2 regions of the Micromonospora sp. WMMA1976 genome follow, and region 2 is predicted to be linked to the other one. Evidence: riboswitches for the same ligand, from Rfam matches in the RefSeq annotation. Region 2 holds a riboswitch; the other holds the start of a gene.

Region 1 (4,556 bases), 3.1 Mb from region 2:
AGATTACCCGCCGCGCCCGTCCGCGCGGGGCACACGTGGTGCCGGCCGGGTCACCGGCCGGCGGCGGCGTCCCCGGCGGGCTCGGCGGCGAACAGGGCCAGTAGCGCGCCGACCTGCTGGTCGGCCTCGGCCGGGTGCCGGAAGCGGCCCTTCGGGTTGATCGTGTACTCGTTGCGCCGTCCCACCCGCGTACGCCGCAGGTAACCCCCGGCTTCCAGGTCGGCCACGATGGCCTGGGCCGCCCGCTCGGTCACGCCCACCTCGTCCGCCACGTCCCGCAGCCGGGCGGTGGGGTTGCGTGCGATCGCCAGCAGCACATGGCCGTGGTTGGTGAGGAAGGTCCAGTTACGGCGGCTCCCGTCCTCAACTGGTGTGGTCGCCATGATGGTCATGCTATGGCCACCCGCGCCACCGGCCGAATCGGCGCGTGCCGGTGCGTCCGGCGACGGGGAAAGTATGAAATGCGTATCACGAATCTTGACGGACCCCGAGGGGCGTGTGACCGTGGGTCGCGAGGCCGTTCGGCCTGGTGGTTCCCCAGGTAGACGAGGTGAGGGACATGACGCCGAGCACCCCGGAACAGGCACTGACCGAGCTGCGTGCCGGTAATCACCGGTTCGTCACCGGCGTCCCGCAGCATCCGAATCAGGACGCCGGGCATCGGGCGGCGGTGGCCGACGGCCAGCACCCGTTCGCGGTGATCGTCGGCTGCTCCGACTCGCGGCTCGCCGCCGAGATCATCTTCGACCGCGGTCTCGGTGACCTCTTCGTGGTGCGTACCGCCGGGCACACCGCCGGGCCGGAGGTGCTCGGCAGCGTCGAGTACGCCGTCACCGTGCTGGGCACGCCGCTCGTGGTGGTGCTCGGGCACGACTCGTGCGGCGCGGTCCAGGCCGCCCGGGAGGGGGTCCGGACCGGCGCCGCCCCGGCCGGTCACCTGGGCGCGGTGGTGGACGCGGTCTCGCCGAGCCTGCTGCGAGCCGCCCGCCAGGGCGTCGAGGACCTCGACGGCATCATCGACGTCCACATCGCGCAGACCGTGGAGACGCTGCTGGCCCGGTCCGCCGTGCTGGCCGAGCGGGTGGCCGCCGGGCGCTGCACGGTGGTGGGCATGTCGTACCGGCTCGCCGGTGGCGAGGTGCGGACCGTGGCGCAGTCCCCGGCCCCGCTGCCCGCCCCGGCCGCGCCCGCCGACCCGGCGCTGGCGGGCTGACCCGTACGGACGAGAAAAAGGGCCGCCCTCGGGCGGCCCTTTTTCGTGGTGCCCGGATCAGAGCAGCGACATGTGGACGTGGTCGGTGTGGTTCGACGGCCCGCTGTACGAACTCCAGCCGGTGGCCGGGAACCAGATCTGCCGGTTCCAGATGACGTAGTAGATGCCCAGCCGGTCGGCGTTGCGGATGAGGAACGCGGCCACCTCGTTGCCGTACCGGCGGGTGTCGTTGTTGTGCCAGGGCGCGAAGCCGCTGTTCTGGAGCGACCAGTCGCACGCCTTGCCCTTGGGGTGCTCCCACGGCCCGCCGGGCCGGTAGCAGCCCACGAAGCGCTTGAAGCCGGCGCGCCGGACCTCCTTGTACGCGTGCAGCGTGCGCGGCGTGACGCAGCCCGAGGTGGTCGGGTCGTCCTCGCTGCACGACTCGGCCTTCCACCCGCCGTCGGAAGTGCGGCCGGGAGCGATCTTGGCGACCGGTGAGGTGGCGGAGACCAGGCCGCCGGTGAAGCCGAGACCGCCGACGAGCTTCAGTGCGCGCTCGGCCTGCACCTTCTCGCGCTCCATCGCGTTCTTCTGCTTCTCCTGCTCACGCACCTCGGCGTCGAGCGCGATCTTGGCCTGCTCGGCGCGGGTCTTGACCGCGTTGATGGCGGCCAGGCGCTGCGCGTTGAGGAGGTTCAGCTCGTCCAGGGCGTTGACCCGGCGGACGAACGAGTCGGGGGAGTTGCTCTCCAGCAGCATCGCCATCGCACCCATCCGGCCGGTCCGGTAGGACTGGGCGGCGAGCTGGTTGACCTGCGGGCTGAGCGCGTCGAGTTCGGCCTGTGCCGTCTTCACCTCGGCCGCCAGCCGCCGCTGGCGGTCCTGGGACTTGGCGAGCTTCGCCTTGGCCTGGAGGAAGTTCCGGTTGGCGGAGTCGATCGCCTCGGTGATGAGTGGCGGATCGCCGTCCTCCTCGTGGCCCGAGGGGGTGCCGGGGGCCGCCGCGGCGGGGGCCGCGGTCGCCGGGTTCGGGCCGGCCAGCACTGCTAGCGAGGCCAGCACGGCCACCACGGGTGTCAGCCAGCGGCGCAGGGGTGCCGTCACAGTGTTCCCTTCCGTCGGCCGCCGACCGGGTTAGCTGACGGGTTCGGGACGGAAGTGGCCCCTACCGCTGTCGCGGATTCACCCCATGTACCTGGTTCCCCGGTTCGCCCGTGGGCGATTGGGCGGCGGCACCGCTGGCGCCGGTGCGCGCCTTCGGCGGTGACCGGCAGCGAGGTTACCTGACAGCACTCGTGAGGATCTACGTCCGGAAGCCGACCAATAGCGAGATTTCGCCGTGGCACACCGTGACCAGCGTCGCGTTTGAATTCGATGGTCACGCTGCGGAGTGTCACCATGCGGCCTCCGTACTCTTCCCGCCGCCGAGCGCCTCCAGTGCGTCGTCCCGTCCGGCCGGCGGCCGGGGCGCGGCGGGCGCCGGCTCCGCGCCGGGCGAGCGCCGCCCGGCGGTGGTCACGATCGCGGCCAGTCCGGTCGTCAGCGGTACGGCGGCGATCAGGCCGAGCGTCGCCACCGCGCTGCGGACGATCTCCTGGGCGAGGAACTCACTGGTGAGGATCTCGCTCACCGGGCGGGAGTCGGCGACCAGGAGGAGCAGCAGCGGCAGTGAGGCGCCCGCGTACGCCAGCACGATGGTGTTGACGGTGGACGCGATGTGGGCCCGGCCGACCCGGGTCGCGGCCCGGTAGAGCTGCCGCCGGGACAGTCCGGGGTTGGCGTGCGCCAGTTCGGTGACGGTGGCCGCCTGGGTGACCGTGACGTCGTCCAGCACGCCCAGCGAGCCGATGATGATGCCGGCCAGAAGCAGTCCGTGCAGGTCCACGCCGCCCTGGAACATGGACAGCGTGGTGGCGTCCTCGCTGCCGAAGCCGGTCAGGTGGGTGGCGGACGTGGCGAGCAGGCCGAGCACGCCGGTGACCACCAGGCTGCCGAGCGTGCCGAGCACCGCGACGGACGTCTGTGCGGTGATCCCGTGGGTCAGGTAGAGCACCACGAACATGATCAACGCGGCGCCGACGATCGCGACGAGCAGCGGCGGCTGGCCGGCGCCGATACCAGGCAGCACGAAGCCGAGCAGGATGGCGAAGCTGGCCACCAGGCCGCCGAGCGCGGCGAGCCCGCGCCACCGGCCGAACGCCACGATCGCGGCGGCGAACAGCACCATCAGCCAGATCAGCGGCGTACCGCGCTGGTGCTCGGCGATGTTGTAGGACTTCACCGCCGGGTCGGCCGGGTCGGTCAGTTCGACCAGGACGACCTCGTCGCCGACCGCGACCCGGGGCGCGCCCGGCCCGGCCGGGATCGGCGTCTCGACCTGCCGGCCCGCGTCCGGGCCCTGCTCGGCGGTGACCGTCACCGTGCCGCACGGGCCACCGCCGCCCTCCGGGGCCTCCGGCGTCGGCGGGCAGGGCTCGGTGACCACCCGGGTCACCGTGCCGTGGTAGCGGGGGACGTCCGCGCCGCCGACCGGCTCCCGGTCCTGCCGGGGCCAGAGCACCAGCGCCGCGATCACGGTGAGCGCGAACAGCGGCACCACCACGGCGACGAGCAGCCGTCGTACGCCCGGCGGCGCGGCGGGTGCGGGGCGGGTGTGGTCGGCACCCATGAGGTCTCTCCCAACGGTCGCGGCGACGCCTGGTCCGCCGGACCGGTCTGGTCACCCGGCCGGGGCGGACGTGTCGACCACGTCCGGGTCGTCGCCCGCACATGGTAGGCAGCCCGGCCGTCCGGTCCCGCACACCGTGGCCGTTGACGCTCGCCCCGCGTGGTCAGGCCAGGCCGGCCCGGCGTCGCCGGTACTCGTCCTCGTCGATCTCGCCACGGGCGTACCGCTCGTCCAGGATGCGCCGCGCCGTCGTCGGGCCCAGGTACTGCGGGCCGGTCCACCGCACGGCCGCCCAGACGAGCCCCGCCAGCACGGCGAGCACCAGCAGGGACCAGATCCACATCCAGCCCATCATCGGGCTCTGCCACATCATCGGGCCGCCCTCCGTCCGTCACCGCGGGTCCGCCGGGCCGGCCTGCCCGCCACGTCGACGGTACGTCCGCCCGGGTGCGCCGGCACGGGTCGATGTGCCCTGGTCCGAGGGTCGGAGGTCCCCGCTCAGCCGCGCTTCATCAGGCGGCCGACGGCGGCCATCATCTCGGTCGCCATCTCGTCGGCCCGGCCCTCGGCGGCGCCCTCGTGCATGCAGTGCCGGGCGTGGCCGTCGAGTAGACCCAGGCCGACCTTGTCCAGCGCCGCCTGGATGGCCGAGATCTGGGTCAGCACGTCGATGCAGTAACGGTCGTCCTCGAC
Region 2 (4,556 bases):
CGAGGTGGCGCCGCCACCTCGGCGACGACGGGTCGGCTCAGGGGAGCGCTGGGTAGAGCGCGGCCACTCCGCCGGACAGTCCGGCCTGGACCCGGCGGGCGATATCGTCGGCCAGGATCTCGTAGCTGTCGGACTCGATGCCGTCGGCGGCGAGCCGGGCGACGTCGGCCGGGTGCGCCTTCGGGCCGGGGACGGCGGCGGCCATCTCGGTGTCCATGTAGCCCACGTGCAGGCCGGCGACGCGGACGCCCCGGCCGGCCAGCTCCAGGCGCAGGGCGTTCGTCATCGACCACTCGGCGGCCTTGGCCGCGCCGTACGCGCCGACGCCGGGGAACGTGAACCAGGACAGCGCGGACAGCACGTTCAGGATCGTGCCGCCGCCGTTCGCGGCGATCCGGGGCGCGAACGCCCGTACCACCGACAGTGTGCCGAGGTAGTGCGTCTCCAGCTCCAGCCGGATCTTGTCGAGGTCGCCGTCGAGCAGGTCGGTGCCGGTGCTCACGCCCGCGTTGTTGACGAGCAGCGTCACGTCACCGGCCCGCTCCGCGGCGGCGGCGACCGACGCGGGGTCGGTGACGTCCAGGCGCACCGGGGTAACGCCGGGCAGGTCCACGGTGTCCGGGTTGCGGGCGGCGGCCCAGACGGTGGCGCCGCGCGCGGCGAGTTCGGCGGCCAGGTGCCGGCCGAAGCCGCGGTTGGCGCCGGTGACCAGGGCGGTGCTTCCAGCGATCTTCATGTGTCGCTCCGAGGTGTGGTGAGGGAGGGAGTCAGGCGGACAGCAGGCCCGGACCGGGCAGGACGGCGAGCTCACCGGGCGGTACGTCGTGCCCGGCGTCGCAGCGCAGCCGGGCGTGCACCGGGGCGCCACACTCGTCGTGGGCCACCCGGACCGCCGGGCCCGCCTCGTCGGCGGCGTACGTGTCGCCCCACTGCCGCAGCGCGACCAGCACCGGGATCAGGTCGCTGCCCTTGGCGGTGAGCACGTACTCGTCGCGGGTGCGCTGCCCGGGCTCGCGGTAGGGACGCCGGTCGAGCAGCCCGTCGGCGACGAGCTGCTTGAGGCGAGCGGCGGCCACCGGCTCGCTGACGCCGACCCGCCGGGCGAAGTCGTCGAAGCGGCGGGTGCCGAACGACGCCTCCCGCAGCAGGAGCAGCGTGGTGCGGTTGCCGACCACCTCCAGCGCCCGGGCGATCGAGCAGTTGGCGGTAGACCAGGAGTCACGCTGCGCGAGGAGGTCCGTCATGGCGTCGACGGTACCCACCTGACTTAGGAAAGCAAAAGTCAGCTACATCACAGCTGGCCGGGGAAGAATCCGTGCCGGGCCAGCGGCTCGACGATCTGGTGCTCCTCGTACGACAGGTGCGACAGCAGCGTGTCGGTGAGCAGGTCCACCGCCTCCTGGAGTCCGGTGAAGTCGCCGGGCCGGCGGACCAGCTCCACGAGCGCCCGGTCGACGCTCTCCACCACGCCGTGGATCACCACGTGCTCCTCCTCCAGGCGGTCCAGCACCGCCGCCAGCCCGGCCTCGGAGCGGCGCAGGTGCGGGAAGATCGAGGCGTCCTCCAGCCCGTGGTGCTGGGTGACCATCGTGCAGTACGCCGCGCAGTACGCCCCGAGCGTCCAGTTGTTCTGCCGCATGGTCATCTCGTTCAGCGCGGCCCGCGCCCGGCCCGGCGTGACAGAGCCCTGCTTGACCTGTTCCAGCAGGTCGCGCACCTGGGCCAGCTCCTGGCGCAGGTGGTCGTGCACGTCCACCAGGTGCTGGCCGGCGGCCTGTCCGCGGGCCGGGTAGACGTGCCCGGCCGGCGGCGGCGGGGCGCTCGGGCGGGTGGACTCGTCCCAGGGGCGGCGCGCGCTCAGGCGTACCCCCGGGTCGGGGGTGGGGGTGACGCCGAGCGTGCTCGGGCCGCCGGCGGAGGTCTGCTCGTCGGCGGCCGTGCGGGTTCCGCCGGCGGGCGCGGCGCGCTCGGCGGCGACCAGCTCCCGCACGGCGGGCGCGACCTCCTGGCCGAAGATCTGGATCGCGCGCGGCTCGTCGCTGCCGAGGATGAACGTGGTGATGCCGTGCTCCAGGGTGAGCCCGGCCAGCTCCTCCACCCACTGCTCCGGCGGCCCGGCCAGGAAACCGGCCGACGAGCGGGCGAACGTGCCGGTCACGTTGAGCATGCGGCGGATCGCGGCCGGGTCGCGTCCCGCGGCCGCCGCGCCCTCGTCGACCAGCGCGTTGAGGGCGGGCAGCTCGTCGGGGCCCTTCGGCAGGTACGACAGGGACGGCAGCCAGCCGTCCGCGGCGCGGCCGACCAGGCGCAGCATGCGCGGCTTGTACGCGCCGACCCAGATGCCCACCGGGTGCGCGGGCGCCGGGCCACGCTTGGCGCCGACCACCCGGTAGTGCTCGCCGTCGACGCGGATCATGCCGCGACGGTCGGTGTCCCAGACCTCGCGGATCACCCGGATCGCCTCGTCGAGGGCCTCGACGGCGGCGCCGGGGGACAGGCGTCGCCCGCCGGCCGCCTCGATCGCGTCCCAGAACGCGCCCGCGCCGAGCCCGAGCTCGACCCGGCCGCCGGTGAGCAGGTCCAGGCTGGCGACGCTGCGGGCCAGCACCACCGGCTGGCGCAACGGCAGGTTGAGGACGTTTCCGGCCAGGCGGACACGTTCGGTCGCGGCGGCCACGTAGGACATCAGCGTCCAGGTGTCCAGGAAGCCCGGCTGGTAGGGGTGGTCCTGGAACGTGACCAGGTCCAGCCCGACCTGCTCGCAGAGCCGGGCCAGCGCCACCACCTGGTCGGGCTGCGCGGCGGCGGGGGTGATGAAGCCGCCGAAGGTCAGCTCGTGTCCGTGATCGGTCATCCGTCAAGCCCTCCCGTGATCTTGCCTGGCCCTGCCACCGTAGCGCCGCCGCCGGTCGCCCGGCCGGGTGAAGAGCGTCACAAGAAGTGGACGATCGTCGCAAATCGCTCCTAGCGTCGGTTTCGTTCGCAGACGCGGACACCGAGTGCCGGAAACGCCAAATCCCGCCGCCGGCCCCGGTAACCGAACCTCGTGCGGGAGCGGGGGAACCACACGTTCCACGGTGCATCGTCACCTCGGGGTGAAGCCGCCACCGGCGGCCGGGCTCCTCGGCCCGAACCCGACAGCTCACCTCGTCGGCGTGGAGGAATCCACATGGCAACTGAATACTCAGCCCGAAGCCGCCGTACCGCTCTCGGGGCGGTCCTGACCGGCGCCGCCGTCGGCGCCGCGACCCTCTTCGGCCCGGCCGCTCCGGCCAGCGCGGGCGTCAACTGGGACGCGGTCGCGCGCTGCGAGTCCGGCGGCAACTGGAAGATCAACACCGGTAACGGCTACTACGGCGGGCTCCAGTTCTCCCGCGCCACCTGGAACGGCTACGGCGGCCAGAAGTACGCCGCGCGCGCCGACCTGGCCAGCCGGTCCGAGCAGATCGCCGTGGCGGAGAAGGTGCTGCGCGGCCAGGGCATCGGCGCGTGGCCGGTCTGCGGCAAGAAGGGCGGCTCGGCGAGCGCGGCGACCCGGTCCGAGCGGGCGACCACGAAGGCGGCACCGAAGAAGGCGGCGCCGAAGCGGGCCGCCGCGACGAAGGCCGCGCCGGAACGCGCCACGACGAAGGCGGTGCCGCGGCCGTCCTCCGCTGCCGGGACGTACGTGGTCCGGCGCGGGGACACGCTGTCGGAGATCGCCGTGGCGCAGCGCGTCGACGGCGGCTGGCGTGCCCTGCACGAGCGCAACCGGGCAGTGGTCGGCGACGACCCGGGCCTGATCTTCCCCGGTCAGCAGCTGCGCCTGCGCTGACCTCGTCCGAGCGCCCGGCCGGTTCGCCCCGGCCGGGCGCTCGGCCGTCCGCGACACGCCGCGTGGCCGGTGTCCGGCCTGCTCGCGGGGCCGGGACGCGACCCGGACCGGCCGGTGACCGCGATTCGTCGGAGCCGGTTGCTAGGGTCACGCATGCTCGGCTAAGACGTGAAGAAAGCGCGGATATGACCAACGACCCGTTCTCGGCGGCCGCGAGCATCGACGAGCTGCTGACCCGCACGCAGCAGGCGCTCACCGCGATGCGCTCCCGGGCCTCGGCGCATGCCGACGGCGAGCCGGGTGAGCTGCTGTTCGCCGAGGGCACCGCAGCCGGCGGCCGGGTTCGCGCGGTCGCCGTCCAGGGTGGCCGGCTCGAGTCCGTGACGATCGACCCGGAGCTGGCCGGCGAGCCCCTCGACGTCCTCTGCGGACACCTCGTCACCGCCGCCAACGCCGCGCTGTCCGAGCTGGACGACCGGGTCAGCGCGTCGGCCCGGGCCGACGCCGACGCGCTCGCCGCCCGCCTCGGCAACATGGGCGACCAGGCCGAGCTGTTCGGCCGCGCGATGCACGAGGCGGCCGCGCGGATCCACCGCGACCGCGGTGCCGGGTCCCGGGCCGGGCGCGCGGTCTGACCCGACCGCACACGCCCCGGCACGACGAGGCGGCCGGCCGCCGGGAGGACGACGACCGGCCGCGCTACGCCACTGTCAGCTCAGGGTGACCGCGGTGTCGTCGACGA

Evidence for each region. A riboswitch is a leader RNA that binds a small molecule or an ion and turns the genes downstream of it on or off. The one in region 2 is predicted to bind cyclic di-AMP.
Region 1: linked by a shared signal. The riboswitch ahead of O7546_RS01070 (hypothetical protein) and the one ahead of O7546_RS15365 (transglycosylase family protein) in region 2 are both predicted to bind cyclic di-AMP.

Annotation. Positions count from the first base shown of each region.
Region 1 covers NZ_CP114912.1:214,757-219,312, forward strand. The annotation lists gene O7546_RS01060 (helix-turn-helix domain-containing protein) at 51-392, opposite strand; gene O7546_RS01065 (carbonic anhydrase) at 560-1,213, shown strand; gene O7546_RS01070 (hypothetical protein) at 1,271-2,299, opposite strand; cyclic di-AMP (ydaO/yuaA leader) riboswitch at 2,303-2,434, opposite strand; gene O7546_RS01075 (YibE/F family protein) at 2,589-3,863, opposite strand; gene O7546_RS01080 (SHOCT domain-containing protein) at 4,027-4,206, opposite strand; gene O7546_RS01085 (metal-sensitive transcriptional regulator) at 4,362-4,556, opposite strand, start outside.
Region 2 covers NZ_CP114912.1:3,311,854-3,316,409, reverse strand. The annotation lists gene O7546_RS15380 (SDR family oxidoreductase) at 38-736, opposite strand; gene O7546_RS15375 (helix-turn-helix domain-containing protein) at 768-1,244, opposite strand; gene O7546_RS15370 (LLM class flavin-dependent oxidoreductase) at 1,292-2,854, opposite strand; cyclic di-AMP (ydaO/yuaA leader) riboswitch at 3,026-3,171, shown strand; gene O7546_RS15365 (transglycosylase family protein) at 3,170-3,814, shown strand; gene O7546_RS15360 (YbaB/EbfC family nucleoid-associated protein) at 4,000-4,449, shown strand; gene O7546_RS15355 (M4 family metallopeptidase) at 4,525-4,556, opposite strand, start outside.